DNA from 3 places in the Pseudoalteromonas sp. AS71 genome. Region 1 is predicted to be linked to each of the others. Evidence: predicted binding sites of a transcription regulator. Region 1 holds the regulator's gene; each other region holds the start of a gene.
What was found. The regulator FliA, encoded in region 1, starts transcription of late flagellar genes. The targets are predictions, from matches to a motif close to CTAAAGNTNNNNNNNNNNNNGCCGATA.
Positions count from the first base shown of each region.

Region 2: the regulator FliA is predicted to act here: its motif matches at 6,358-6,384, upstream of WNY98_RS01740 (DUF4402 domain-containing protein).
Region 3: the regulator FliA is predicted to act here: its motif matches at 6,995-7,021, upstream of pomA (flagellar motor protein PomA).

Region 1 is NZ_JBBMQZ010000015.1:73,538-84,248, reverse strand. Features, by position in the region: gene flhB (flagellar biosynthesis protein FlhB) at 1-752, shown strand, start outside; gene flhA (flagellar biosynthesis protein FlhA) at 825-2,936, shown strand; gene flhF (flagellar biosynthesis protein FlhF) at 2,958-4,442, shown strand; gene WNY98_RS12650 (MinD/ParA family protein) at 4,435-5,295, shown strand; gene WNY98_RS12645 (RNA polymerase sigma factor FliA) at 5,322-6,032, shown strand; gene cheY (chemotaxis response regulator CheY) at 6,073-6,456, shown strand; gene WNY98_RS12635 (protein phosphatase CheZ) at 6,474-7,247, shown strand; gene WNY98_RS12630 (chemotaxis protein CheA) at 7,263-9,470, shown strand; gene WNY98_RS12625 (chemotaxis response regulator protein-glutamate methylesterase) at 9,529-10,695, shown strand; gene WNY98_RS12620 (flagellar motor protein) at 10,688-10,711, shown strand, end outside.
Region 2 is NZ_JBBMQZ010000001.1:350,241-360,951, forward strand. Features, by position in the region: gene ptsP (phosphoenolpyruvate--protein phosphotransferase) at 1-793, shown strand, start outside; gene WNY98_RS01710 (sulfite exporter TauE/SafE family protein) at 884-1,693, shown strand; gene lgt (prolipoprotein diacylglyceryl transferase) at 1,707-2,510, shown strand; gene WNY98_RS01720 (thymidylate synthase) at 2,521-3,372, shown strand; gene galU (UTP--glucose-1-phosphate uridylyltransferase GalU) at 3,396-4,274, shown strand; gene WNY98_RS01730 (SPOR domain-containing protein) at 4,925-5,608, shown strand; gene WNY98_RS01735 (SPOR domain-containing protein) at 5,770-6,324, shown strand; gene WNY98_RS01740 (DUF4402 domain-containing protein) at 6,440-7,042, shown strand; gene WNY98_RS01745 (DUF4402 domain-containing protein) at 7,046-7,528, shown strand; gene WNY98_RS01750 (fimbria/pilus periplasmic chaperone) at 7,538-8,368, shown strand; gene WNY98_RS01755 (hypothetical protein) at 8,403-10,711, shown strand, end outside.
Region 3 is NZ_JBBMQZ010000023.1:806-11,516, forward strand. Features, by position in the region: gene WNY98_RS16460 (tetratricopeptide repeat protein) at 184-1,041, opposite strand; gene WNY98_RS16465 (amidohydrolase) at 1,153-2,463, shown strand; gene WNY98_RS16470 (DNA topoisomerase III) at 2,540-4,480, opposite strand; gene WNY98_RS16475 (hypothetical protein) at 4,526-5,032, opposite strand; gene WNY98_RS16480 (flagellar motor protein MotB) at 5,245-6,165, opposite strand; gene pomA (flagellar motor protein PomA) at 6,168-6,935, opposite strand; gene WNY98_RS16490 (exodeoxyribonuclease VII small subunit) at 7,257-7,499, shown strand; gene ispA ((2E,6E)-farnesyl diphosphate synthase) at 7,502-8,389, shown strand; gene dxs (1-deoxy-D-xylulose-5-phosphate synthase) at 8,495-10,357, shown strand; gene WNY98_RS16505 (hypothetical protein) at 10,558-10,711, shown strand, end outside.

The sequences.
Region 1 (10,711 bases):
AAATGTCGCCAATGAAAGGCTTTAAACGTATGTTTGGCCCGCAAGCGGCTATTGAGCTTGTAAAGTCACTTTTAAAATTTGGTTTGGTTGCAAGTTTTGCTGTGTTTTTAATTAATACTTATTTTGATGAAATACTGCATTTAAGTTTAGAAAGTGCACCAGGTAATATTATTCATGCCTTAGAGATTTTAGGCTGGATGTTTTTAGGCCTTTCATGCACTTTAATTATTATTGCCGCCATCGATGCGCCATTTCAAAGTTATAACCATAACAAACAACTTAAAATGACCATGCAAGAAATTAAAGATGAGTATAAAAACTCTGAAGGTGACCCACAAATAAAAGCGCGTATTAGGCAAACACAAAGGCAAATGTCGCAAAACCGCATGATGCAAGATGTCCCTGACGCTGACGTTATTGTTACCAACCCAACTCACTACTCAGTAGCATTAAAATACGATACAGAGCGTGCAGGAGCGCCTATTGTGCTTGCTAAAGGTATTGATGAAATGGCGATGCAAATTCGAAAAGTAGCAATAGGGAATGAAGTACCAATTTTAGAATCCCCTATGTTGACCCGAGCGCTTTACCATACGGCTGAAGTAGGAGAGCAAATACCCGATCAGCTATTTACTGCTGTTGCGCAAGTTTTAGCGTATGTATTTCAGCTTAAGCGCTTTAATAAAGGGCGCGGTAAACGCCCAACTAAGCTTAATAATAAGCTCCCAATCCCCGATGCCTATAAGTATTAAATCGCTAACTTAATAACTTGGAATAGTTATTGCAAATTCTATGTAGTGTCAATTTTTTGAAATTGTAGAATTATGAGTTTTAAAGCGGTATTACAACAACTTAACAGAGACAAAAAAGACTATGCCAAAGGGGTAGGTACTCCTTTGCTTGTGCTTGCTGCCTTGGGAATGGTGATTCTACCGTTACCGCCATTTTTACTCGATATCCTTTTCTCGTTTAATATTGCTCTCGCATTAGTGGTTTTACTCGTGACCGTTTACACGATGAAGCCGGTTGAGTTTGGTATATTCCCCTCTGTATTATTAATCGCTACGATTATGCGCTTAGCGCTTAACGTTGCCAGTACTCGAGTTGTACTACTTGAAGGTCATAACGGAGGAGATTCTGCAGGTAAGGTGATTGAGGCGTTTGGCTCAGTTGTTATTGGTGGTAACTACGCTGTTGGTTTGGTCGTGTTTTTAATCCTGATCATTATTAACTTTGTGGTAATTACTAAAGGTGCAGGGCGTATATCTGAGGTATCTGCACGTTTTACCCTTGATGCAATGCCGGGTAAACAAATGGCAATTGACGCTGATTTAAACGCTGGTTTTATCAGTGCTGAACAAGCGCGTGACCGCCGAGAGGAAGTAACCCGAGAAGCCGATTTTTACGGTTCAATGGATGGTGCGAGTAAATTTGTAAAAGGCGATGCTATTGCAGGTATTGTTATATTAATCATCAACATTGTTGGTGGTTTATTTGTCGGTATGATTCAGCACAATTTGAGTTTTGGCGACGCAATGGAAGTATATACATTACTTACCATTGGTGATGGCTTAGTTGCTCAGCTCCCTTCTTTACTACTTTCAATTGGTACTGCGATTGTTGTAACACGCCAAAATGAGTCGCTCAATATGGGGGACCAATTTAAGAAGCAACTTGGTAACGAAAAATCTCTCTTCATTGCTTCAGGTATTTTGATCATCATGGGCTTAGTGCCTGGTATGCCACATTTTGCTTTTTTAAGTTTAGGTGCGTTACTTGGTTATTTAGCTTACTACACGCAGCAAAGTAAACTAAAAGCCGCTGCAGCAGAAGCTGAAGAAGCCGCCAGTGGTGGAAGCGCTGCAACGGGTATTGCTAATAAACAAGAGCAAAAAGAACTTGGCTGGGATGACGTTCAACAAGTTGATGTAATTGGCCTAGAAGTAGGTTACAGATTAATTCCGTTGGTAGATCAATCTCAAGGTGGTGAGCTACTTAATCGTATTAAAGGTGTACGTAAAAAGCTTTCTCAAGAGCTTGGCTTTTTAGTACCACCTGTGCACATTCGCGACAATTTAGAGCTTGACCCTAATGCTTACAGAATAACGCTAATGGGTGTTTCAACAGGTGAAAGCGAACTTAAACATGGCGACGAGCTGGCGATTAATCCAGGGCAAGTATTTGGCCCAATTAAAGGCGTTGAAACTAAAGACCCTGCATTTGGTCTTGATGCAGTATGGATAAAACCAGATCAAAAAGATGAAGCTCAATCACTAGGTTACACCGTTGTAGATTCAGCCACGGTAGTTGCCACTCATATCAGCCAGTTATTAACTAACAGTGCGGCGTTACTACTAGGGCACGAAGAAGTTCAGAACCTGCTTGATATGCTTGCTAAAAGCCACCCTCGCTTAGTTGAAGGACTAGTACCAGATGTGTTGCCATTAACTGCAATTGTAAAAGTACTGCAAAATTTATTGAATGAAGGCGTTGCTATTCGCGATATGCGCTCAATTGTTCAAACCCTAGTTGAGTATGGCCCGCGTAGCCAAGACCCTGATGTATTAACGGCTGCAGTGCGTATTTCTCTGCGTAGATTAATTGTTCAAGATGCGGTTGGTATGTCATCAGAAATCCCTGTCATAACCTTGGCACCTGAGTTGGAACAGATGTTGCATCAGTCATTACAAAATGCAGGCGATGAAGGTGCCGGTATTGAGCCAGGACTTGCAGAGCGACTTCAAGTGTCATTGACACAAGCTCATCAAAATCAAGAAATGGCCGGTGAACCTTCTATATTGCTAACGTCAGGAATGTTACGCACTGTGTTATCTCGTTTTGTTAAGTACACCATTCCAGGATTAAGAGTGATGTCTTATCAAGAGGTACCAGACGAAAGACAGATCAAGATCGTTAGCTCAGTAGGCCAACAATAAGATTTTAAAAGGGGTTGAATCATGAAAATTAAACGTTTTTTTGCTAAAGATATGCGCACAGCACTTAAAGAAGTTAAAGATGAGTTAGGTGTTGATGCGGTTATTATGTCAAATAAAAAGCTGGCTAACGGTGTAGAAATTGTAGCGGCAGTTGATTATGACAAAGCAGCCCCTAAAGCAACAGCGCAACCACAAGGCAATGCAGAGTCGCGTGCTCAAGCGCCGCAGCAAAGTATGCACAACTTTGTAAAATCAGAACCTCAGCGTGCCAAACCTGAACCTCAAGCAAAAGTAGCAGATAGCTTACAAGCCTTATTAGAGCGTCAATCACCGCGTCCTCGCTCCCCAGAGCTTGCGTCAATGTTTTCTCAATCAGGTATTGATACTACAGATAACTACCAGGAACCTGCAGCTAAAGCGCGTCCTACTAATAATATGTTTGCACGTGATGATGTAGCCCCTGCACGTCCTCATACGCAAGCCGATAGCTTAGGTTTTGACGATTTAGACAGCGACTTTGATGATTTAGACAGCCCAGTAACTGCTCGCCAGCAAAAACCTAATAATGAAAGCGAAGAAATGACAACAATGCGTGAAGAAATGAACGCAATTCGTCAGTTATTAGAGCATCAAGTATCGGGTTTAATGCAGCAAGATATGGCGCGTCGCGATCCAACACGTGCTTGCATGGTTGATCGTTTAGTCGGTATGGGCATTGATAAAGAAGTAGCACAACAAATGGCATGTTTTGTACCTGATGATGTGTCTCGTCAACAAGGCTGGAAAGCATTGTTAACGATGGTCGAAGATCAAATGCAAACAACCAATAATGAAATACTTCGCCAAGGTGGTGTATATGCATTAGTAGGTCCAACCGGTGTAGGTAAAACAACAACTGTGGCTAAGCTTGCAGCGTTAGGCGCACAAAAATATGGCGCTGATAAAGTGGCGTTAATAACCACTGATACGTACAGAATTGGAGCCTATGAGCAACTTGCAACATATGGCCGTATTATTGGTTGTGGTGTAAAACAAGTTAAAGATGCTAATGAATTAGCTGAAGTTTTATATCATTTACGAAATAAACGTCTAGTATTAATTGATACAGCAGGTATGAGCCAACGAGATTTACGTTTAACTGAGCAGTTAAACACGTTAATGCGCAACCAACGTGTGGATATTCGCAGCTACCTAGTACTAAGCGCGACAGCACAAATTAATGTATTACAAGAAACAGTACGTCACTTTAAAAAAGTACAGTTAAGTGGTTGTATTTTCACTAAGTTAGATGAATCATTGAGTTTGGGTGAGATTATTAGTATTGCGATTCAAAATCGTCTTCCAATAGGGTATCTTACTAACGGTCAACGAGTACCAGAAGATATTCGTGTTGCAAATGCTGAAAAACTAGTGAAAAAGGCTGAGCAATTATATCTAAAAAGAATAAAAGCACAACATTCAAGGCACCAAGCAGTGGCGCCAAGTACAGTAGGGATGTATGATTAACACAGTATTAGATCAAGCAAGCGGCCTGCGCAAGATGAGTCAAAACAATAACAACGGCGTAAAAGTTATCGCTGTAACCGGTGGTAAGGGTGGAGTAGGGAAAACAAATGTTTCTCTAAATACAGCTATTGCACTAGGGCAACAAGGTAACAGAGTATTAGTGCTGGATGCTGACTTAGGTTTAGCAAACTGTGATGTAATGCTTGGTTTACGTGTAGAGCGTAATTTATCACACGTTTTGTCTGGTGAATGTGAGCTTGACGAAATTTTAGTTGAAGGCCCAGCAGGTATTAAAATTGTACCCGCTACGTCTGGTTCGCAAAGTATGGTGGAGCTATCGCCATCTGAGCATGCTGGACTAATTCGTGCGTTTAGCGAATTAAATACCGAATTTGATATTTTAATTGTAGATACCGCCGCTGGTATTTCAGACATGGTACTGAGCTTTTCTCGCGCGGCACAAGATGTAATGGTTGTCGTGTGCGATGAACCAACATCAATAACGGATGCTTACGCACTTATTAAAGTATTAAGCCGTGAGCACGGTGTTTATAAGTTTAAAATTGTCGCCAATATGGTCCGCAGTATGCGTGAAGGCACCGAATTATTTGCAAAGCTTTCTAAAGTAACAGATCGCTTTTTAGATGTATCAATGGAGCTAGTCGCAACGGTTCCTTATGACGAAAATATGCGCAAAGCAACACGTCGTCAAAAAGTAATCGTAGAACTCTTTCCAAATTCGCCAGCCGCTCTTGCGTTTAAAACACTGGCAACAAAAGCAGTTAAATGGCCAATACCAAATCAACCATCTGGGCATTTAGAGTTTTTCATTGAGAAACTAGTAAACGGCTAATTATGACAACACTGGTGAATAGAGCTATGGGATATCAATCAACACAAAACTTAAATGTGATTGTTGAGAAACATGCATCACTTGTAAAAAAAGTGGCATGTCATCTAATTGCTCGATTACCACCTAGCGTTCAGCTTGATGATTTAATTCAATCAGGAATGATAGGTTTAATAGAAGCTTCAAAAAACTTTGATGCAACAAAAGGTGCAAGCTTTGAGACCTTTGCTGGTATTCGTATTCGCGGTGCTATGCTTGATGAAATGCGCCGTGGTGATTGGGCTCCTCGTTCAGTACACCGTAAAAGCCGACAAGTTGCAGAAGCAATTACTGGGCTCGAAAGTAGTCTGAACCGCGAACCAACAGATACAGAAGTTGCTGAAAAACTTGAAATTTCGCTCAATGAGTACCATCATATTTTAAATGATGTTAATACCAGTAAAGTATTAGGCATAGAAGACCTTGGTGTCGATGAGGATGTTATTACTCCCGTAGGCCAAGATTTAGCGCTAGACAAACCTTTTAATAATGTTAAAAATGACCGGTTTAATGAGTCTCTGCTAAGCGCAATAAAGTCATTACCAGAGCGTGATGCAATGGTACTTTCTTTGTACTATAACGATGAAATGAATTTAAAAGAAATAGGACATATACTCGATGTAAGCGAATCGCGTGTAAGTCAGATACATGGTCAGGCGATGATTAAGCTTAAAGCTAAAATCAATGACTGGATAAACTAGTAGTAAGTAAACTAAGGTTAATACCTCACTGGGGGATGTTTTGGATAAAAACATGAAAATTCTTGTAGTTGATGATTTTTCAACGATGAGACGAATTATAAAAAACCTATTACGTGACTTAGGTTTCACTAACGTTCAAGAAGCTGATGACGGGTCTACAGCTTTGCCTATGTTACAAAATCAAGTATTTGATTTTGTGGTTACAGATTGGAATATGCCTGGAATGCAAGGCATTGACCTTTTAAGAGCAATTCGTGCAGATGATAAGTTAAAACATATTCCTGTATTGATGGTAACGGCAGAAGCTAAAAAAGAACAAATAATAGCTGCAGCGCAAGCTGGCGTTAATGGTTATATTGTTAAGCCGTTTACGGCTGGAACATTAAAAACTAAATTAGAAAAAGTATTTGAACGCTTAGGCTAATGATGGGGGAGAGGCTTATGTCAGCACCAGCTGCGCCTCAAATAACGTTAGAACAAGCTCGTCAACTCGTCATTTTTTTAGAAAACGATGAGCAAGATAAAGCAAATGAGTTGATTTTAGAGACCGCTTCACAAGAGCAGTCTAAATTATTTGCTGAAGTTGGGAAGTTGACTCGTCAACTGCACGAAGCACTTAAAAACTTTGAGCTTGATACTCGCTTAACTAATATAACGACTGATGCTATTCCAGATGCTAAAAAGCGGCTTAATTATGTCATAGAAATGACAGAGAATGCGGCTAATAAAACAATGGATGCTGTTGAGGCTAGTTTACCTATAGCTCAACAACTGGCAGATGAAATATCTCATATCAAACCGACATGGGATCGTTTAATGAGTCGCGAGATTGAGCTTGGTGAGTTTAAACAACTTTGCCATAGTATCGATAAGTTTATGAATAACTCTCATCACAAAACTGATGAGCTTCAAAGCTTAATGACAAATGTACTAATGGCTCAAGATTATCAAGACTTAACGGGTCAAGTTATTCGTCGTGTTATAGAACTTGTTAGAGAAGTAGAAGAAAGCTTACTTCATCTTTTAACAGCTTTTGCTGAACAAGATGATAGTGACAACACAGCGAATAAAGTAGAACAACAAAAAATAAAAGAACCAGTTGCCACACAAACTTTAGCAGGTCCTGAAGGCCCTATTATTGATAAAGAATCGCGTAATGATGTTGTATCTGATCAAGATGAAGTCGATGATCTTTTATCAAGTTTGGGCTTCTAAGAGGAGAGTAACTGCATGTTTGAAGTCGATGAAGATATTTTACAAGACTTTCTTGTAGAGGCAGGAGAAATCCTAGAGCTTTTATCTGAACAGTTAGTTGAACTGGAAAATAATCCAGAAGATACCGAGTTACTAAACGCTATATTTAGAGGCTTTCACACTGTAAAAGGTGGAGCAGGCTTTTTAGCGATGACAGAACTTGTTGATGCTTGCCATGGCGCTGAAAACGTATTTGATTTATTACGTCAAGGCGTGCGAACTGTCAATTCAGAGTTAATGGATGTTATTTTACAAGCGCTCGACACCATTAATGAAATGTTCGCGACTATTCAAAATAGGGATAAGCCAGAACCTGCAGATCCTGAATTACTTCACACCCTCCATATCTTGGGCTTACCTCCAACAGAAGATGAGCTTAATGGAGTCTCTTCACAAACTGAAGTTGAACAGCCTCATAATGAAGTAACTGATACGCCAATAGCTGATGATGAAGATCCGTTTGCATTTGATGAACTATTTAGTGGAACTCCTTCGGTTAGTGACGCTGAGATAGATGAAATCACTGAGGACGAATTTGAAAACTTGCTTGATGAACTACATGGTAAAGGTCAAAGTCCTGTAGTTGAAAAGCCAGCAGTAAGTAGTAGTGATTTTAATGGTGATATTACTGATGATGAATTTGACAGCTTATTAGACGAGTTACACGGTGTTGGCAGTTTTGGTGAGGTTGCGAGTGAAGCACCTGAACAAGATAACGCAGTTAAAGCGCCTGTAGATGCAGCTAAACCAGCCTCAAATACTTCTAATTCATCAGGTGATGAAATTAGTGATGATGAGTTTGAAGCACTCCTTGATGAACTTCATGGCAAAGGTACTGCACCTAAATCAACAGAAAGCGTTCCTGCGGTGAAACAGCCAAATATTCCTGCTAAACCAGCTGAAAAAGCGAGTGTGCCTGCAAGCAAACCTGAACCTGCAAAAGTACCCGTTTCTAAACCGGCAGAAAAACCGGTAGCTAAAGCAGCGCCAGTAACGCCTAAAAAATCAGCACCGCCAGCAGCAGAGACGACAGTTCGCGTAGACACAAAACGACTTGACCAAATTATGAATATGGTTGGTGAGTTAGTACTGGTACGAAACCGTTTGGTTAGTTTAGCTACTAACTCAGACAGTGAAGCCATGGGTAAAGCAATCTCTAACTTAGATGTGGTGACTGCTGATATTCAAGGTGCGGTTATGCAAACGCGAATGCAACCAATTAAAAAGGTATTTGGTCGTTTCCCTCGCGTGGTTCGCGATTTAGCACGCAGCTTAAACAAAGATATTGACCTAAAACTTGTAGGTGAAGAAACTGATTTAGATAAAAACTTGGTTGAAGCCCTTGCTGATCCTCTTGTGCATTTAGTTCGAAACTCAGTTGACCATGGCATCGAAATGCCAGCTGTTCGTGAGGCTGCAGGAAAGCCGAGAACAGGTAATGTTACTTTATCAGCGTCTCAAGAAGGTGACCATATCTTGCTTACCATTAAAGATGATGGCGCAGGTATGGATGCTGAAAAACTGAAAAAAATAGCAATTAGTAAAGGTGTGCTTGATCACGACCAAGCAAGTCGACTTTCTGACACTGAAGCATATAACTTGATTTTTGCACCCGGCTTTTCTACAAAAGAAGAAATATCTGATATTTCAGGCCGTGGTGTTGGAATGGATGTGGTGAAAACTAAAATCACCCAATTAAACGGTTCTGTAAGTATTCAATCTGAGTTAGGCGTCGGTACTATTTTAGAGATTAAAGTACCACTTACCTTAGCTATATTACCAACCTTAATGGTCATTGTTGGCGCACAAACATTTGCGTTACCACTTGCTGGTGTTAGTGAGATATTCAACTTAGATTTAACGAAAACAAATGTGGTAGATGGGCAATTAACAATTATTGTGCGTAAAAAGGCAATACCGTTATTTTACCTCGAGCATTGGTTAGTTAAAGGGTCAGATCGTTCGAAGCGAAAATCACAAGGTCACGTCGTTATCGTGCAAATTGGTACTCAGCAAATTGGTTTTGTTGTTGACTCATTAATAGGTCAAGAAGAAGTTGTCATTAAACCACTTGATGCGTTACTACAAGGTACCCCAGGCATGGCAGGTGCTACAATTACTTCAGATGGTGGCATTGCACTAATTTTAGACGTTCCAAACATGTTAAAACATTACGCAGGCTAATAATAAAGTAGGTATATATTTAATATATACCTACGCATAAATTTAATAAGAGAGCTAAATGGCCGTTAAAGTTTTAGTTGTTGATGATTCAAGCTTTTTTCGCCGTAGAGTAAGCGAAATTCTTGAGCAAGACAGCGACATACAAGTTATAGGCTTTGCTGTTAATGGCAGAGAGGCTGTTGAAAAGGCAGCTCAGCTACGTCCAGATATGATCACTATGGATGTAGAAATGCCTGTGCTTGATGGTATTAGCGCAGTTAAAGAGATAATGGCGAGTAATCCAACGCCGATCTTAATGTTTTCATCTTTAACACGTGATGGCGCGACAGCAACGTTTGATGCGCTAGATGCGGGAGCAATGGATTTCTTACCGAAAAAATTTGAAGACATCGCTCGCAATAATGAAGACGCTATAAAGCTTTTGCAAAATAAAGTGAAAGATATAGGGCGAAGACGCTTACCGCGAACGTTTAAAGCTGCAACGCCACCTAAGTCAGTAATTCCAGCCAAACCAACAACAAGTACACTTTCTCAAAGAACAAGCACACTAACGCCTTCGATAAAACAACCCGATAGAAGCTTTCAAAGAGCAGCACCTAAAGCACCGTCAGGTACAAGTATTGCCTCAATGCGAGCAAGTGGAAAGCAATACCAGCTTGTGGCTATAGGTACTTCTACAGGTGGTCCTGTTGCACTACAAACTATATTAACTCAATTACCAGCTAATTTTCCTCATCCTATTTTGCTTATTCAGCATATGCCTGCGGCTTTTACACCCGCATTTGCGGCACGCTTAAATGGCCTGTGCCAAATAAAAGTGAAAGAAGCGCAACAAGGTGACCGTTTACAGCCTGGGACAGCTTATTTAGCACCCGGCGGACAGCAGATGATGGTAGAAGGGCGTGGCGCAAATAGAACACTGCGGGTATTTGAAGATCATAGTGAGAGAATAAGCTATAAACCGAGTGTGGATGTAACTTTTGCCAGTGCAGCAAAAACGTATCAAGGCGATGTGCTTGCTATTGTTTTAACAGGTATGGGCGCTGATGGACGTGACGGTGCAAGAATGTTAAAACAAACAGGTGCAACTATTTGGGCGCAAGATGAGAAAAGCTGTGTTGTTTATGGAATGCCTCAAGCTATCGCTAATGCGGGACTTTCGAGTGAAAGCTTAGCACTGAATGATGTTGCAGCGCGTATAAAGAGAGAGGTGGGTTGTGGATAAGCTCTCAATATTTGGA
Region 2 (10,711 bases), on a different contig from region 1:
ACTAACTAGCTATCATCCTAATCCTGTGGTTATGCGTACATTGGATATTGGGGGCGATAAGGTACTTGATTACTTTAATATTACCGAAGAGAATCCATTTTTAGGTTGGCGTGGTATTCGTATTAGCCTTGATCATCCCGAGTTATTTTTAGATCAACTAAAAGCGATGCTTAAAGCAAATATTGGTTTAGGTAATTTAAAAATAATGCTCCCTATGATCAGTGGCACTGAAGAAGTTGATGAGTCACTTGCGTTATTTGAACAGGCTTATTTTGAATTAAGTGAAAAATACCCAGAGCAAACCATAGAAAGACCCGACATAGGTATAATGCTGGAAGTACCTTCAAGTGTATTTATGCTTCCTGAGTGGTCAAAAAAAGTCGATTTTTGCTCAGTAGGCAGTAACGATTTAACACAGTATTTATTAGCAGTAGATAGAGCTAACGCACGTGTAGCCGAACTTTTTAACCCTTATCACCCAGGTGTACTAAGAGTACTAAATAAAGTGGCGCACGAATGTGAGCAATATGAACTGCCATTTAGTTTGTGTGGTGAACTAGGCGGCGATCCTGAAGGGGCTATTTTACTTATTGCCATGGGTTACAGACGCCTTAGTATGAACTTATCATCGCTCAATAAAGTGAAGTGGGTACTTAGGCGTTTAAATGTCAGTGACATGGAACAACTACTAAGTGAATGTTTAGCGCAATCCACAGCCAAACAAGTACTACGTTTAACGCGAAGCTTTATGCTAGAGCATAAATTAGGTGATTTGTTTTACACCCCAAAATAAGCTCGTACGCCTAATTAATTGCAATACACAGATGCTATTAGTTTTATAATCCTTTAATATATAAACCTTAAAAAGGTATTTGAGATTACTATGTATGACTTAGGTTTGTTAGTCGCAAGCTGCGCACTACTAGGCTGTATTGTTGGGTTTTTAGCTGGATTACTAGGCATTGGCGGCGGTTTAATTATCGTTCCAGTACTAAGCACTCTGCTACTCTCATTTAATGTAACGTCGGCTGATCATGTATTAGTAATTGCTATTGCAACCTCACTCGCTTCTATTTTATTTACTTCAACGTCTTCAGCGCTGGCTCATCATAAAAATGATAACGTGCCTTGGGCAATTGCACCATGGGTTATGTCGGGTGTGGCTTTAGGCGCACTTGTTAGTGGCTTTGCAGCAAGTTTAATCCCTGAACAAATATTACGTACAGTGTTTGCTATAAGCGTTGTATTTATTGCAGCAAGAATGGTGCTCTCCGCGCGTAATAAACAGATGTCAGAAAAACCGTTGCCGGCAGGTCCTATTTTAGGGGGCGTTTCTGCAATAATGGGCGGATTATCAGGTTTAATAGGGATTGGCGGAGGAGCTTTAATAGTACCTATGCTTAATTATTTTTCGGTTGATATAAAAAAAGCAATTGGCTGTGCGGCAGCGTGCGGAATTGTTATTGCATTATTTGGCTCTATTGGTTACATCAGCGCAGGCTGGCATGTTACCGATTTAGAGCATGGTTTTGCCGGGTTTGTTTACTTACCTGCATTATTTGGGATTGTTATTACCTCGTGGTTTGTTGCGCCTATTGGCGCCAAAGCAACTCACTATTTACCTGTTAATACAATTAAGAAAGTTTTCGCGGTGCTGCTTGTAGTTATCGCAATTAAAATGGTTTTTAGCTAAAGGTTTATTTTTTATGGCACTTGAGTTTCCTCAAATTGATCCAATTATTTTTTCTGTTGGACCGCTAAGCGTACGTTGGTATGGCTTAATGTACTTAATAGGTTTTGCATTTGCGATGTGGTTTGCTAATCGTCAAGCGTCAAAGCCAAATTCGGGTTGGACTAAAGACCAAGTAAGCGATTTACTGTTTTACGGCATGTTAGGGGTAATACTAGGCGGGCGTATTGGCTACGTATTGTTTTACCAGTTTAGTTATTTTATAGAAAACCCACTGTATTTATTTAGAATAGATCAGGGCGGTATGTCGTTCCATGGTGGCACACTTGGCGTTATAACCGCCGTCGCAATTTTTTCGTGGACGCGTAAAAAGTCACTGCTTCAAGTGGGCGACTTTGTTGCACCACTCGTTCCTGTAGGACTTTTAGCTGGACGTATTGGTAACTTTATAAACGGTGAGTTATGGGGCCGAGTTACCGATGTGCCATGGGCAATGGTATTTCCAACGGGCGGTCCGCTTGCGCGTCACCCATCGCAATTATACGAAGCATTTTTTGAAGGCTTAGTGCTGTTTTTAATCCTGCAATGGTTTATTAAAAAACCACGTCCAGCAGGGAGTGTAGCCGGTGTATTTTTATTAGGTTACGGCGTGTTTAGATTCTGTATTGAATATTTCCGCCAACCCGATGCACAACTCGGTTTATTTGCCGACTTTATTTCAATGGGACAAATACTTTCACTTCCAATGATAGTGGGTGGTTTAGGCTTATTAATTTGGGCATATAAGCAACCACAACACGTTACACCAGCTAAGGCATAATAAGAAAAGCATGAAACAATATTTAAAATTATGTCAGCGTATTGTTGACGAAGGTCAGTGGGTCGAAAACAAACGTACAGGTACACGTTGTTTAACCGTTATTAATGCCGATTTAGAATACGATGTGGCTAATAATAAGTTTCCGATGATCACGACGCGCAAAAGTTACTACAAAGCAGCTATTGCTGAGTTACTAGGATATTTACGTGGTTACGACAGCGCTGAGCAGTTTCGTGAGATTGGCTGTAAAACGTGGGATGCTAACGCAAACGATAACAATGCATGGCTTAATAATCCTCACCGTAAAGGCGAGGACGATATGGGCCGTGTTTACGGCGTACAAGGCCGTGGTTGGCAACGACCAGATGGCTCAACGCTTGATCAGCTTTCCAAAGTTATTAATAACTTAAAAAATGGCATTGATGACCGTGGTGAAATAATCACGTTTTATAATCCAGGTGAGTTTGAGCTTGGTTGTTTGCGCCCGTGTATGCATACGCACACTTTTTCACTACTTGGCGATACGCTATACTTAACGTCATACCAGCGAAGCTGTGATGTACCGCTTGGCCTTAATTTCAATCAAATTCAGTGTTTTGTGTTGCTTGCGTTAGTGGCTCAAATTACCGGCCACAAAGCGGGTAAGGCGTACCATAAAATTGCTAATGCACATATTTACGAAAACCAACTTGAACTGATGCGAGATGTGCAGTTAACGCGTGAGCCATTTGCGTCACCTCAGTTAAAAATTAATCCAAAAATTAAATCATTAGAAGACATAGAAACGTGGGTAACACGAGACGACTTTGAAGTAACAGGCTATCAATGCCATGAAGCGATTCAATATCCATTTTCAGTATAATAAAAGATTAAGGAAAACATAAAATGAAAGCAGTGATCCCAGTAGCGGGCCTTGGTACTCGTATGTTACCAGCCACTAAAGCAATTCCTAAAGAAATGCTTCCAGTGGTAGACCGTCCTTTAATTCAATATGTAGTAAACGAAGCCGTTGCTGCAGGAATTAAAGAAATAGTGTTAGTAACGCACTCAAGTAAAAATTCAATCGAAAATCACTTCGATACGAGCTTTGAACTAGAAGCTACTTTAGAAAAGCGTGTTAAGCGGCAATTACTTGCCGAAGTGCAAGCAATCTGCCCTAAAGACGTAACCATTATTCACGTACGCCAAGGTGAAGCAAAAGGCTTAGGCCATGCTATTAGTTGTGCAGCGCCTATTATTGGTAACGAACCGTTTGTAGTTATTTTACCAGATGTAATTATCGACGATGTAGAGAGCGATCTTAAAAAAGATAACTTAGCAGAAATGATCGCTAACTTTGAGAAAAATAAGCACAGCCAAATTATGGTAGAACCAGTACCAATGGCACAAGTGAACCAGTTTGGTGTGGTTGATTTAGGTGATGTTGACTTAAGGCAAGGTGAAAGCTCGCCAATTCTTAATATGGTAGAAAAGCCGCCAGTAGATGAAGCGCCATCAAACTTAGCTGTAGTGGGTCGATACGTATTAAGCGAAAATATCTGGCCGTTACTTGCAAAAACGCCGCAAGGTGCAGGCGACGAAATTCAATTAACTGACGCAATTGCGATGTTAATGGAACACGAAAAAGTAGATGCATACGCAATAAAAGGCCGTAGCCACGATTGTGGAAGTAAAATTGGTTACTTAAAAGCAACGATTGAGTTTGCACTTCGTCGCGATGAATTTGCCGATGAATTAAAATCATTTATTAAAAAGCTGATTTAACAGTTAACGTAAAACATGAAAGGCGCCTATATCGGCGCCTTTTTTATGAGTTTTGTTAGAGTCTGTTTATCTTTCGAGGTTAAATTTACAGCAGGCTGTTTGGTATTTAGGCAAGGCAGAGCCTATGAAGTGTGGTTATTCCCCATAAATAGGCGATAACGTAGCATAAATGCCAAACATGCGCTGCCCGAAGGGTTCTGCCTAGGGGCAATTTACTCTTTGTTACTCGGTTTTTACTTATTCTTACATGGATGTAAGCCATTAGAATAACGCAGGAGCAGTTATCGAGCCCACTAGGTTACAAACCTCGCGCCGCGATTAAATAGCCTCTAGATTGAACAAATTTTAATCCTGAAAGGTCAACAGGCCCTAGAATTAGAAAGTGAGGCTCTCTAAAATAAAAGTTTTTAGGTCATTACAGACATATTGTTATTTATGTTGTAAAGTTTGTGTTAATTGGCATTGAATTTGTATTAAATAATGCTCTCAAGGAAGGGGTGGAGTATGCAACGTTGTGTTTTACGAAACACTGACAAGCATGCGAAGAGCTAAGTTTTATAGCTCACAGCTTAAATAAAGTTAAACGCTTTCTTGTGAGAATGTTTAACTGAAATGTAGTGTAAGAACACTGCTTTCAGGACAGCAAATATATGTTTATATATAAAAAAAATAACATTGGGTTTTTACTCAGCTTGCTAATGCTTTTATTTGGCACAGCATGCAGCGTTACGCCTGAAATAAAAACTATTGATGAACAGCCTCAAAGTAACTCGCCTGACTACGTATCAATTACAGCCCTTGAACTTGCTCAGCTAAAAGATGCCGCAATGCAGTGGCAACAAGCTCGTGAAGGCATAGAGCGAATTTTAAGGTTAGAAAAAGAAATAACTTATCTCGTAAATCATATTGATATTATAAACAGCAAAGCAATAGCGCAGTCTAATCAAGGGTATAGCAGCAAGTCTGTACGTTCACCACGAAACACACGTAATGTTAAGTCACGCCAACAAGTTAAACAAAACTACAGTAATAAAAAACAAACTGTAAAATTAAATAAGCCTAAGCATGTATTTGCTTTGCAAGTCGCTTCGGTTGACTCAGAGCAAGGTGTGGCTAAAGCATGGCAAGAGCTAAATACTAAAGCAGCACCGTTGTTTAGAGACAAAATATTGACTAACGTAGAAACCGCCAAAATAAACAACAAAATGTTTTACAGGCTGAAACTTGGCTCTTACCAAAATTTTAAAAATGCAAAAGCAGACTGTGCCGTATTCAAGCTGTATAAACTCGATTGCATAGTAAGTAACTACACAGATAAACCTGTAAAGCTTTAACTTAAAGCGTGTAAAGTGGCGCAAAATTTGCTTTGATTTATTATCTTGGTTAGTAGAGTGCTTTTGCAATGCGGTATTTTAAGTCTTGTCATTTAATATCAGTTTTATTCTTATCTTTTTATTTATATGGATGTAGCAGCGCAACTGTAAATAATGAGAGCGTGCAGCATTCTTTAATAACTGATAAACAAGTAAAAGAGTATGTTTTGCAGTGGCACTTACAGCAAGAAAGCATTGGTCGTTTAACTGCTATGGAAGATGATTTACAGCTGTTAATTATGGCGTTATCGTCTCAAAGTGAATTAACTGAAAACCCTCCTTTACTCATGCAAAGTAAAACCGATATCACCTATGGTAATCAGCCTTCACAGAATTTGGAACCGACGGCACTAAATAACACTCCCGAAGTAAAAACACCAAACTTACAAAATTCAGAACTCACCTTAACAGATGAAACTAAAATTGGAGCACAGCTTGGTTGGTATTTAAAGCCAGAGCTTGTTAAAGCAAGAGTCGAAAGGCTTAAGCAATTATACCCCAGTGCATTTACTCAATTTAATTTTACTATGTTTGAACGTAAAAATAATAATATGACTTTGTATGGATTACGTGTAGGTCCATTTAAAAACGATGCTCAAGTAAGTGCGTTTTGTTATTTAGCTAATCAGCTTGATCAAGTATGTAATATTGCTGCTTTTGTCGGAAAACCAATATAATTAATAAATTAGGCTTTTTAAACTTATATAGTATTAAAGTATTTGTACTAATAGTCGATACTAACTATAGTTGGGCAAATATTTGATAAAGCCCATTTTCTTATAAGGATTTAGCATGAAGTTTTATTTATCTGCATTAGCTGTAGCCACCGTGGTCAGCTCGTTTAGCACTTATGCTGCTACAGAGTCATTTGAAGCGAAAGTAACAGTACAAAATGCTGTAATACTCACAAAAGATAACGATTTAAATTTTGGTACTATTCGTGCTATTTCAGATCCATTAGGCGCCGAACAAGCAACGTTGACAGTTAATCCTGATCCAGCTGCGAGCCCTGTTACTTCAAAAGAGAATCCAACTGGTAACGCTGCGAGTATCTCAATAATTGAAGGTGGTGAAGCGGGTGCTTTTAGTGTGTCAGATGTAGTACCAAACTCTATTTTAACCATTAGCGACCCAGTAAATACTTTAATACTCCCCTTAGCTGGCCAAGGCTTAAATGAACCTGATTTTACTGTAGATGCTTGGACTTACTTTATAACGAGCGGAACAAATGCAGGAGCGCTTTATACGCAGGGTACTCCTAACCTACAAGCTGGTGTTGATGGCGCTGTATCATTTAATATAGGCGCGACTCTTTCTACTTCATCAAACGCATCAAGTGTGGATTACCCTGATGGTGAGTATTCTGGTAGCTTTAATATTGAAGTGTCATATTAATTAGTGTTTAAACAAACAATGCGCTTTTTGTATGTTTCTGCTTGGCTTTCGTTAATGTTTAGCGAGCAAGCCTATAGCGCAAGCATACAACAAGAAGCGCTTAATTTTGGCACTTTAGTAATCCCTCAAAATAATACTTTAAGTTCTATAACCATTAGCCATGAAGGTGAAACAACCACATTTGGTAATATTTACGTATTAACTGAGGGGAATCCCGCAGAACTTTTATTTACCGATTTACCTCCCCTTACTCAAATATCGTTTAACAAAACGAGTGATTCTACATTGCAAAGTGAAGTACTTGGAGCTAATAGTGCCAAGTTTTCGGTTGTATTAGTGGATTTACCAAGAACGCAAACTAGCGATGAGTTTGGAGAACTTTTACTCAAAGTAGGTGGCCGTCTAATAACGACAGGGACTAGCCAAAGTTACTTAGATGGTAGTTTTATTACTGACACCCAATTAGAAATTACGATTGATTACTAAAGGAAAAACATGCTTTATAAAGTTGTAGTGCTGCTCGCACTGAGTGTATGTATTTTAGCAAAAAATGCATACGCAAATTTACTTATCTCTCCAACCCGTATTAGTTTTGATGAACGTCAACGAACCGCTAAAGTTACCGTAATTAATACGGGGGATGAATATCAAACATATCGTGTTTTATGGAGTGAGAAGCAAGCGCAACCTAGCGGTGGCTACATACAGTTGGCAGAGGCTACAAGCGAAAGTTTAAGTTCAATGGCACGTTTGTCACCAAAACAAATGCGTTTAGCACCAGGTGAAAAACAAACAGTAAAAATAGCAATACGTAAACCTAAAGGCCTAGCTTCTGGTGAGTACCGCTCTCATCTTCTATTTCAAGCATTGCCTAGTGAAAATACTAATAAAACAAGCTCAATAAAAGTTAATATGATTATGAGCTACAGCATTCCTATTTTGTTACGTAAAGACATGAAACAGCCAGAAGTTGCCATAGAGCAAGCTAAGCTAGTGCTAAATGAAAGCAATCAACGTCCTCAGTTTTTATTGAATATAAAACGAGAAGGTAAGTTTAGTAGCTACGGTAAATTGAGTGCTTACTTTGTTGATAGCAATAACGATCAAGTTAAAATTGCAGAAATTGGTAATTTAAGTATTTATCCAGAAGTGGATAATGCATTTGTAACCCTTAGTTTATTTAGTGACAAAAATTTAGATAAAGCAGGAAAAGTTATTTTTAAATATGAAGGCAGTCAAGAATATAAAGACCTTACATTTGCACAATACACCCTGCCTTTAACTTCACAATTACTTAATGTTTTAACAGTGAATGACGCGAAATAATTTATTGTATGCACTATTACTAAGCATAAGTAGTTTGCTTAGTAATAGTGTAATAGCTAATCCCAATTCTTCCGTAGGGGATGCTTTAACAACACTACGCGCAATTGAACTAAAGCTAACTAAGCCCGTTGAAGTAATTGATTATAAAAACAAAGAAAATCAGCAACAGCGTATCGCCACAGGCGAGTTATTAATACTTTCGCTTTATTTAAACTCATACTACTTAGGTGAAGTTGCAGCAATTAAAAGCGAGCAAAGTGTACAAGTTAGTTTAAGCGACTTATTTGATATTCTACAATTTGCAATGAATGTTGATGCTAGCAATCGAATTGCTCAAGGTGTTGGATCAAATCAACAACCTCTTTCTCTAAATGCAGCGGTTACACCCGCTGTATTTACTAGTCCTACACAGAGCTACTTATTAGCAAAAAATCAAATTACCATTGAAGATGATATTTATGTAGATATTCAAAGTTTACATAATGCTTTAAATCTAGAGTTTAATATTGATTACCCAGATTTAGAATTACTTATAAGCTCAGAGAGCCCCTTACCGGTTGAACAACAAAGATACAGACAGTCGCGCAACCTTAAATCACCTAACAAAAGATCGCCACCTACGCTGCCATGGAAAGCTAGCCCATATAAAGCGCTATCTTCTCCGGTTGCCGACTTACAACTAAATTTTACCGCGAGCGATGATAGACATTCTACGAACTATTCACTTTTAGGCACTCAAGACTTTGCGTATTTATCTGCAGAGTATTTTTTGTCTGGACGAAGTACTGACTTACTTACCAACTCTAGGTTAACGTTTACAAAGCAAAACTTAGACAAAGAAATAAAAAACGGCTTCATGCCTACTGAAATATCTTTTGGTGATGTTATCGCCACGCAAGTTGGTAATAGCTACAGTAGTCAGTATGCCCGTGGTGTTAAAGTTTCTAATAATGTAACCAATAGAAAAATAGTCAATAATCAAATTAACTTAAGCGGTGCTATACAGCCAGGTTGGGATGTAGAGCTGTATCGTAATGAAATATTAATAGACCAGCAGCTTAGCCTCGCAGATGGGCGTTATATTTTTGATAATATAAACCTATTATTCGGAGCTAATAATTTTGAGCTTATTTTTTATGGGCCTCAAGGTCAAGTTGAGCGTAAAAGTGATTATTACTTTGTGGACGGAAATCAACTTAAGCAGGGACAGGGTAACTATGAATTGTCGGTTACTGAACAAGGCAAGCAATTACTAAATAACAATGTTTCAAGCTCGCAGGGGCAGGGTTGGCAAGTTGCGGGTAGATATGAGCAAGGGCTTACAGATAATATATCTGTATACACTGCTGCATCAGGTCAAAAAAACACAGATGACGATCTACTTAAGTATGCATTTGGCACCAACATAAGCTTATTTGACCGATTATTATTAAATGCGAATATTGAAAAAAATAATAATAATGAACAAGAATTTGAATTTACAGCCCGAACTCAAATTGCCGAACAATCACTACTTTTTAGCGCTACAAATCGTACCGACGAACAGCAGCAAGATTTTAATAGCTACCAAATAAATTTAGCTGGTGGGCTAATGAATAATACCTATGGACGCCTTTCTTATCAAAATAACATCCTATATGACGAGAGTGATACTAGAGGGCGTTTTAAGCAAGTACGTAACCAGTTCAACTACTCATACTCAGGGTTTGCACTAAGTAACCAATTGCTGTGGCAACAAGACGATAGCTCTAAGAGTACTTTTGGAACAACACGTTTTCAAAAGCGCTTTGGGAGAACCTACACAAGGTTTGGTATAGATTATAGTATATCGCCAGTAAGTGAGCTTGTTAGTTACGAGGCTGAGTTTAGCCGCAACTTGGGCCGAGATTTACAAGCCGAACTGACTTTAATTGATTCACTTCGTAATAATATTCAATCGGCCGAATTAGGGCTCAATTGGCAAAGCGACAAGTTTAGTTTAACGAGTAACTTAAACTACAACAGTAACGATGATTGGCGGCTCGGTATTTATAGCCGTTTTAGCTTAGGTTTTGATGTTGAACACAATACATATTTTGTCTCTAAGCGCAGCTTAACTAACACGGGTAGCTTAATGTTACGCGTATTCTTAGATCAAAATAATAACGGTATTATGGATGATGATGAGCACGGCGTTGCCGGCGTAAAAGTAAAAGGCGTTCACAATTATCGTCAAGCAATTACAGACGAACACGGCGTTGCGCTATTAACTTCAATGCCAGCAAATCGTACAACAGATATAATACTTGATAGAAATAGTTTTGAAGATCCGTTTTTAATATCAGCTAACGAGGGTTTTTCTAT
Region 3 (10,711 bases), on a different contig from region 1:
CTCCCCATAAATAGGCGATAACGTAGCATTAATGCCAAACAGGCGCTGCCCAAAGGGTTCTTCCTAGGGGCTATTTACTCTTTGTTACTCGGTTTTTACTTAGCCCACTAGGTTACAAATCTCGCGCCGCGATTAAACACCCCCTAGTTTGAACAAATTTTAATCCGCAAAGAGCAACAGACCCTAGTATAAAATACTATATAACTTGCGACGATACTTAGCTGCGAGTGCGTCGCCATCAGGTAAAGAGGCAATAATGGCTAAAAAGCTTGGTTTTGCTTCGTTGAAGTTCAGATCTTTTTGTAGAACTGTAAACAGTACATCCAATGCTTCTTCTTTTCTGCCTGCTTCATTAAGTAAAATACTGAGCTCTTCTTTTAATTCTAAGTCATTTGGATACTTTTCTACTTGTTGTTGCTTTTCTTTAATCTCTGGTGAATCTTTTGCTTCAAGCGCGGCTTCGCATTTTGCTTTTATATTATTAAAGTAAGCATCTTGCTCTTGTGCATCTATTGTATTTATAAGCGCTTGCGCTTCATCTACCTTGTGAATTTGAATACATATGTCTGCTAGCACTAACTTGATACGTGCATTACCGCTGTCTATTTCATAAGCTTGCTTTGCATAATTAAATGCAGCATTTAAATCTGACTTTAATAACGCTTGCTTTGCTTGCTCTAATAGTAAGTCTTGTTGCGCAGGTAAATGCTTTGCTAGGGATTCGCGTATTTGTGCTTCGCTTTGAACACCTGCAAGTAAATCTACTGGTGCGGAGTCTTTTAATAATACAAGCGTAGGCAGTGTTTGCAGACCAACTTGTTGCGCAAGTTGAGAAGCGAGTGCTTGTTCTGCATCGCAATCTAAGTTTGCTACTACTATATAGCTTGCATATTCTGCTGCTACTTTATCTAAAATTGCAGCCTGTCCAATGCAGTCAGGACTTTGAGGAGAGAAAAAGTTAAGCAACACCAATTTTTGTTGTGATGTTTCACCGAGTACTTGTTGAAGGTTTTGCGCATTAATACTAACTATGTTGCTCATTGAATTGATTGCCATATTCGTCTATTTAGGTTTTTATATGGTGGTGAACATAATAATTACAAGTCATATACCTAAATCACTCGGTATACATATTCAACAATAAGGGAAAATATGAAATTAACTTACCTAAGTGCAATACTTTTATTAGCAAGCCCATTAGTACAAGCAAATGGACTCGATTTGAATTTAAGCAAAGCCATGCCAGCTATTGAAAAGTTTTACCTCGACTTACACCAATCCCCAGAGCTTTCTTATCACGAACAAAAAACAGGTAAAAAGATAGCAGATAGATTAACTCAGCTGGGTTTTAAAGTAACAAGTAATGTAGGTGGCTTTGGTGTAGTTGGTATTTATAAAAATGGTGAGGGGCCGACAGTAATGATCCGCACTGATACTGATGGCTTACCTATTATTGAGCAAACAGGAAAATCCTATGCCTCAAAAGTCAAAGTAATAGATGAGCACGGTGCAAAAGTAGGTGTAATGCACGGCTGTGGCCACGATATCCACATGAGCTCTTTTATTGGAACTGCAGAGCAGTTAATTGCTCATAAAAAACAGTGGCAAGGTACATTAATGATGGTTGCACAGCCTGCAGAAGAAGTAGGTGGGGGTGCTAAAGCGATGTTAAGCGAAGGACTATTTAGTAAATTTGCAAAACCTGATCATATAATTGCTTTACATGTAAGCGCTAGCGTCCCCGCTGGTAAGGTATCAATGAAAAATGAATACACGATGGCAAGTGTAGATTCTGTCGATATTACAATTAAAGGTAAAGGTGGTCATGGTGCTTATCCGCATACAACTATAGACCCAGTGGTTATAGCTGCACGCACTGTACTTGCTTTGCAAACAATCACAAGCCGAGAGCTTTCACCGCTTGAGCCTTCTGTTATTACAGTGGGGTCTATTCATGGTGGTTCAAAACATAATGTGATTTCGGATGAAGTAAAACTACAACTCACTCTTAGAAGCTATAACCCCGATGTAAGAAGCGCTCAAATAGCTGCTATCAAACGTATTACAGCTGGGATAGCACAAAGCGCTGGATTGGATGAATCAAACTACCCTGTAGTATATGTACATGAAGATGAATCGATTCCATCTACTTATAATAACCCTGCACAAACAGACATTGTTAGAAATTCTATTGCCAGCGCAATTGGCGATACTAATGTACTTGAAACACAAGCTGTAATGGCGGGTGAAGATTTTGGCCTATACGGGCGCACCGATGAAAATATCCCTATCACCCTCTTTTGGCTAGGAGGCGTAAACCAAGCACAATATGCAGATTCAATAAAAACAGCTGAGGTACTCCCTTCTCTACACTCTAGTAAATTTGCACCAGATTATAAAGTTGCTATTCCTACTGGAATAAAAGCAATGAGTAACGCTGCTGTTGCTTTATTTAATAAATAACCTGAATTCTGGATAATAAATCTATCTCAAACAGAGTTCAGGTTAAGTAATATGGTTTAATAAAAAAGCTCTGTTGCTAACTAGCAACAGAGCTTTTTTTATAACTCGACTTTTTAAAGGTCGCTTTTCCACCTCGTTTAGCAAAACGTTTTTTAGGTGAGGTTTTTGGCAACCTTGCAAATGCATTGTTATCACAGTTTGCTGCTAATTGTACAAACCCATTTAGATCAGCCAGTAACGGTTGCAAAAATTGCTGATAACTCATTACTTGCTGCGCAATATCACCTAAACTCGATTCCCACTTTGCGGTTAAATCAGGACTCGCTAAACCTTGCGGTAATACGCTAATAAGTGCAAGCCCTGTTTCGGTCGCTCTAATTGACTTACCTTCACGCTTTAAAAAACGCCGTTTAAATAGCAACTCAATTATTCCCGCACGTGTTGCCTCCGTACCTAAACCATCTGTGTCTTTTAATACTTTTTTAATTTGTGGATCTTTAACGTAACGGCTAATGCCCGTCATCGCAGCCAATAATGTAGCATCGGTAAAATAAGCAGGGGGTGATGTATGCTTTTCGACTACTTCGCCTTGCTCACAAAAAAGAGACATACCTTTTGTTAAAGGAGGTAACGTAGCTTCATCTTTTAATTCAGACTTACCCATTAATACCTTAAAGCCTAAGCTTACATCTTGTTTTGCATTTGCTTTAAATAATCCGCCAGCAATTGTTATCTCTGCTTTAGTTTCGTTATATATATAGTCGGGATAAAACTGAATTAAGTAATGGCGGCTTATTAATTGATATACCTTCGCTTCGTCACCGCTCAAACTCACTGACTTTAACTGTTTAGTCGTTGGCACAATGGCATGATGCGCAGCCACTTTTGAATCGTTAAAACATTTACTACGCTTTTTTACATCAGCCCCATTTACTAATTCACTACTTTGCCCACCATTAGCAATTATTGCCTTAAAAATAGCAGAAGCTTCTTGATGGTGATCTTTGGGTAAATAACGATTATCTGAACGCGGGTAAGTTATTAATTTATGACGTTCGTAAAGTATTTGGCAAATATCCAACACTTTTTGAGCAGGCATACCAAATGCTTTAGCTGCATCTATTTGTAGAGCAGATAAGTTATATGCCAACGGTGCACTCTGCTTTTTTTGTTTTTGCTCAAGTGCCGTAAGCTCAGCATTTTGCTTTGTAATACGTGATGCAACATTTTCTGCAAGTGCTTTATTAAGTATTCGCCCTTCTTCATCTTGGTGTGGCTCACATGCTTTACTAGGGATCCACTTAGCAGCGAAAGGTTGTTTATCTGCAGTAAGCAAATGCGCTAATACATCGTAAAAAGGCTTAGACACAAAGTGTGCTATTTCGTTATCTCTATTAACAACAAGACCTAAAATAGGGGTTTGTACTCGCCCTACCGAAAGTACATTACCAAACCCTGCTTTTTGCCCTGCTAACGTATATGCACGCGTTAAATTCATACCAAATAGCCAATCAGCACGGGAGCGCGCTAAAGCAGATACACTTAACGGAATAAAATCTCGATTAGAACGCATAGTACCCAGTGATTTTTTTACTGCGGACAAATTTAAATCACTAATGAGTAAACGTTGCGTACTCTGCTTTTTAGCCTGACTTATTTTGGCTTCTTCTATTACTTGATCGACTAGTAGCTGGCCTTCACGGTCTGGATCGCCAGCGTGAATAAGTTGCGAGGCCTGTTTAATTAATTTTTTTAAAACAGTGAGCTGTTTGCGAGTTTTGGTTTTGGCTTTTAACTTCCACTGTTCAGGTATTATAGGTAAGTGTTCAAACTGCCATTTTTTAAAGCGCTCATCATAGTCATCGGGTTCTGCTTGTTCTAGCAAATGCCCAATACACCACGATACACAATCGCCATTAGCGACTTCTATATAACCATCATGTTTTTTATGTGGTTTTGGTAAGGCATCAGCAATTGCTCTGCCTAGTGATGGTTTTTCTGCAATGTAGAGTTTCATGGGAGTCGCTCACTCACTGTTTATATAAACAGTAGTTTAGCACAGCTATTTTGAAGGTGGGGAGTTTTCTATTTTTGACCTTACACTACCTTGCTTAGTGAAAAGGATAATTAAAGGTAAATAGCATACAACCACCGTGGCAATATTGATAAATGGCATTAGGGTCTGATAAATAACGGTACTGTAAGCTAAATCCCACAAATGGCGATCAACTAATCGGAATAGTTGTAATATAGGTGCGCCAATAACAACTAGTTGCCCAATAACACATTGCCATAAATAAACTTTATCCTTTATACCCCAGTAAGCTATAAGTGCCATCCAAATAATATCTGTGATCGCCCAAACTAAATAACGATAAATATAAATGTCATCAAACGCTCGTAGGCTTGAAGCAGTTAGGTTACCAAAGAGGAAAAAAGCTGCGGTAAGTAATACAAATCGAAAGGCTAGGCGATCTTTAAATACAAAAAATATAAAAATAGCCGGACTTAGCATTAAAACCCAGCTTTTGCTTAAAATACTAACAATATATAAAAACCATTCAGGCAAAATACTCTGCCCTATTTTGTTTTTTTATCGTCATCACTACCATCACCATTACCCGGCATGTCGCAATATTTATTGATTATTTTCACAGGCACTCCATTACATATGTTAAGGAAATGTACTGTAAGCTAAAATGATGAAATTGCCAAGATACTTAAGGCAATTAAGTACCTTAAATTAAAACAAACATAGTGAAATATAACACAAGCAATAACTTAGCGCACATCAATAGGAGCAGACTCTTTAGCCTTACCTTGCAGGATTGATATTTCTACTCGACGGTTTCTTCGGCGATCTTCATTTGAATCGTTTGGAACAAGTGGACGAGTATCAGCGCGCCCTACTACCATCATCCGATTTTTATCAAACCCTTGCACTGTTTGCAGTTCGCTTGCTACTGCTACAGCACGCTTTGACGATAAGTCCCAATTATTAATATATAACTCATTTGAAACCTGAAAATCGTCGGTATGTCCCGAAACAGTAATTTCACCAGGTACATCCTTTAACAGCACACCAATATCTTGAATAATAGGTTTAAACTTAGGTTGTAAAAACGCACTCCCTGAGGGAAATGAACCATTTTCACGAATACGAATAATAATTTGCTGCCCTAAAGATTCAAGCTCTATTGCACCATCTATAATTTGCTTTTCGAGTTGTTGCGCTATTTTTTTAACTAACTCATTTGTTTGCTCTTGATCGGCCGCTGAAGTTGCTTGCTCTGACGATTGTTCTTGCGATGTGCTACGAGATTCCCCCCCTCTTTTATCTCCTCGCTGCTCTTGCCTACCACCAGCGGAGCTTTCATCACCCGCTTGAAATTCAAGCATTTGCTGGGTCATTTCTACAGTTTGTTGCTGAATGGTTTCTATTGGGGTTGGTTCTGGTTTACCTGGGGTAAACTCCATGGCAATAACAGATGTGCCTTTGGGGATATCTTTTACTTCAATTTTATTCTGTACACCAAAAGCAAACTTCATTGAGCCTGCTATTTGTTTAAATTTAAGTACATCCATTTCTGAAAACGCAAGCAAGAGTACAAAGAAGCACATTAATAATGACATTAAATCGGCAAAAGTTCCCATCCATGCAGGTAAGCCTGGTGGTGGACATTTGCACTCTTGATCAGACATAGTTACTCCTCGGTATCTACTTTGCGCTTAGATTCAGCTAAGTAATTTTTCAAAATACCTTCGATTACTTTTGGATTTTGACCATCTTGAATACCTAAAATAGCATCTAAAATTAAACGTTGATTCATAGCTTCTTCGTCTTTACGCAGTTCAAGTTTTACCTGAATTGGGATTGCTACAACATTAGCTAAAAACGCGCCATATAAAGTTGTTAATAGTGCTACCGCCATTGCCGGGCCAATTGCTTTTGGGTCATCCATGTTAGATAACATTGCAACTAAGCCGATTAGGGTGCCAATCATTCCCATTGCTGGTGCTATATCGGCTAATGACTTAAATAAACCTGCGCCCATTTCATGGCGAGTCGTGGTTAGAGAAATATCTTTTTGAAGTGTAGCGCGAACTACATCTGCATCATGTCCATCAACAAGCATGTCGACGCCTTTGCGCATAAATGGATTTGGGATTTCAGCTTCTTCGAGTGCTAAAAAGCCTCCTTTACGAGCTGAATCAGCAAGCTCTACAGCTTTTTCAATAAGTTCTTCTGGCGTTTCAATTTTAAACATAAACGCTTTAGCAACAACTTTACCTATCCCCAAAAACTGCGACATGGTGAAATTTGATAAAACAATGAAAAGTGAACCACCAAATACAATTACACTAGAAGGAGCATCGGCAAACATAGCCATTTCACCGCTACTACTCATAAACATAGACATGACAATTAAGCCAATTGCGCCTAGGATCCCGATTATGGTTGCTAAATCCACATTTCCTCCAGAAGTTTCATGCTTAATGGCCTTATCATAAACTTTTATTATTAACTGCTTATCGGCAACATATTGAATTGCTTAAGCCATTTTTATAAATAAACATAAAAAGCAGCCTTTAGCACTATTTTAGATCAAGTTATAAGGGCTACCTAATTATCAATTGATTTATTAAACTAACAGACCGCTATTAAGGCTTTATTAATACACTTGAAATATAATTTAACGTTATAAAGGTAAAAAACCAATATCATCCTTTGACCTAGTTTAGCATTCCCCCTAAAATTGACCCCTAAATTTATTATGTAAGCTGAAATAAAGATGGCGACTAAAAAACCTGAAAACTTAAGTTTCGAACAAGCACTAGAAGAATTATCTACAATCGTTAGTGACATGGAACAAGGTGACTTATCGCTTGAGCAATCGTTAAAGCAATTTGAGCGTGGAATTGCATTAGCAAGTGCTTCATCAGGTAAATTACAGCAAGCAGAACAAAAAGTATCAATTTTGATGGGGAATGGCGAAAAGTCAGTTCTTACGAATTTTGATAATGATATGGAATAGCTGTGAGCATAAATAATTATATCGAACGTGCTCAAAAAGATGTAGTAGCGACCTTACAACAGCATTTTAAACAGCCTCTCGATACTGAAGAAACAGTCAAGAACGCCACCCAGTATGGATTATTTAATGGCGGTAAAAGATTACGTCCATTTTTAGTTTATGCCACAGGTAAAATGCTCGGTGCAAACCAGCAAGACTTACATGTACTTGCAGCTGCAATTGAGTGTATCCATAGCTATTCGCTAGTTCATGATGATTTGCCCGCTATGGACGATGACGACTTACGCCGTGGCCGCCCTACTTGCCACATAGAATTTGGCGAGGCAAATGCAATTTTAGCCGGTGATGCCCTACAAACACTCGCCTTTGAGCTTATTGCGAATCACAAATTTACATGCTCGTCGCAAACACAAGTAAAAATGATTGCTACGCTTGCCAACGCATCAGGCCTTGAGGGCATGGTAGGCGGACAAGGTCTTGACATAGCAGCAACAGATAAAGTAATTACCGTACAAGAGCTTGAGCGAATACATAAGCTAAAAACCGGAGCTTTAATTAATTGTGCAATTACACTTGGTGCACTGTGCAGTGAAAAGGCAGATCAACAAACCTTAGAAAATTTAAGCATTTTTGGGTATGCTATAGGGCTGGCGTTTCAAGTACACGACGACATTTTAGATGTTGAAGGCGATACGGTTACTTTAGGTAAACCACAAGGCTCCGATATTGCCGCGAATAAAGCGACATATCCGGCGTTATTAGGTATGCTAGGCGCTAAAGAAAAGGCGCAAAATTTAATACAACAAGCCCATGAAGCGTTGGCAAATATAGATGCTGACACAACACTTCTTGCGTCGCTAGCAAATTACCTAATTGAGCGTGACCACTAATTTTTGCTCATACGTATTGCAATTAGCACTGACATTATTACTCAACATTAATTATTCGTAAAAGCTTTGAATGAATTAATGTTAGCGAAGGATATATATAAAACCATGACACTTGATAGTAGCAAGTATCCATTACTTAATTTGGTTGACGAGCCAGCCCAATTGCGTGACTTAGCGCAAGACAAACTCCCTGCATTTAGCAATGAGCTGCGCGATTATTTACTCAACTCAGTATCGCAAAGTAGCGGTCATCTAGCGTCTGGTTTAGGGACGGTTGAACTAACCGTTGCGCTACATTATGTTTATAACACTCCAGACGATCGCCTAGTTTGGGATGTGGGTCACCAAGCTTATCCACATAAAATCCTTACAGGTCGTCGCGACCAAATGCACACTATTCGCCAAAAAGACGGTTTGCACCCTTTTCCTTTTCGCGATGAAAGCCAATACGATACGTTTAGCGTAGGTCATTCAAGCACCTCTATTTCAGCTGCCTTAGGTATGTCTATTGCCGCCCAAAAAGAAGGCAAAGGTCGAAAATCTGTAGCCATTATTGGTGACGGAGCTATCACCGCAGGCATGGCATTTGAAGCGATGAATCATTTAGGCGATGTAAAATCAGACATGCTTATTATTTTAAATGATAACGAAATGTCGATTTCAGAAAATGTTGGCGCATTAACAAATCACTTTGCCCGAATTTTATCAGGTAGCTTTTATACTAACATTCGTGAAGGCAGTAAAAAGTTACTCTCAGGTGTGCCTCCGGTAAAGCAACTTGCCAGTAAAATGGAAGAGCACATTAAGGGCATGATGATCCCGGGGACCTTCTTTGAAGAATTAGGCCTAAATTACATAGGCCCAATTGATGGTCACGATGTAAACATGCTTGTAGATACATTGCGTAATATGCGTAATTTAAAAGGCCCACAGCTTTTACATATAAAAACGCAAAAAGGTAAGGGCTACAAACCGGCTGAAGCCGATCCTATTGGCTACCATGGTGTACCAAAATTCGATCCGAGCACAACTAGCCTGCCTAAATCTAAACCTAGCGCTGCTACTTTTTCAAAAGTTTTCGGCGATTGGTTATGCGACATGGCAAAGCAAGACAGCAAGTTAATGGCTATTACGCCAGCAATGCGCGAAGGCTCTGGCATGGTACGTTTTTCTAAAGAGTTTCCAGATCAATACTTTGATGTGGCCATTGCAGAGCAGCATGCTGTTACTTTAGCAGCTGGTTTTGCTTGTGAAGGTTTAAAACCTGTTGTTGCTATTTACTCGAGCTTTTTACAACGTGCGTATGACCAATTAATACATGATGTTGCACTGCAAAACTTACCTGTATTATTTGCCATTGACCGCGCTGGTATTGTTGGAGCCGATGGTGAAACTCACCAAGGTGCGTACGATTTAAGCTTTATGCGCTGTATTCCAAATATGGTAATTATGGCACCAAGCGACACCAACGAATGCCGCCAAATGCTATACACCGGTTATAAAGAAAACTGCCCTGTTGCAGTTCGTTACCCTCGAGGTAGCGCAGGTACTGCAGACATTGACAGCACCATGCAACTGCTTGAAATAGGTAAGGCAGATACAATTAAGAAAGGCAGTAAAATTGCCATTTTATCGTTCGGTACATTACTTGAAAACGCCCAGCTTGCAGCTAACGAATTAGATGCAACGCTTGTTAATATGCGTTTTATTAAACCACTTGATACTGCACTTTTAAATGAGCTTGCTACTAGCCACGATACCTTTGTTACGCTTGAAGATAACGCGATTGCTGGCGGTGCCGGCTCTGCAGTTAATGAATACTTGGCAACGCAAAAAGCTGATATTAATATCCTTAACTTAGGTATTCCTGATGAGTTTATTAAACACGGCACGCAAGATGAAATGCACGATGAAATGGGATTAGGCGAGCAAGGAATATTAAACGCTATTAAGGCGTTTATCGCTTAAGCTATTTACTTAGTTTATTAAAAAGGAGCCTCAAGGCTCCCTTTTTTGTTTTTAATTTTAACTTTTTTGCATCCAGTTTCATTTTATAGCCGTTATTGATATGAGGTTAACATGTAAATAATCGGTGCCGCTTAGTCTATGCCTTATGAGCAAGCGCGTTATTTACCTACATTTGATGGAATATTTAAAAGGTAAAAATGATGAATAAAGCTAATTTAACAACTCATTCAACACAAAAAAACACACTTAAACACACGCTTAGTTTTTCAGCTTTAACACTTGCAGTATTAATCGGCATTACAGGCTGTAGCTCAGACGATGGTGAAAACGGCGTAGATGGTATTGCAGGCACCG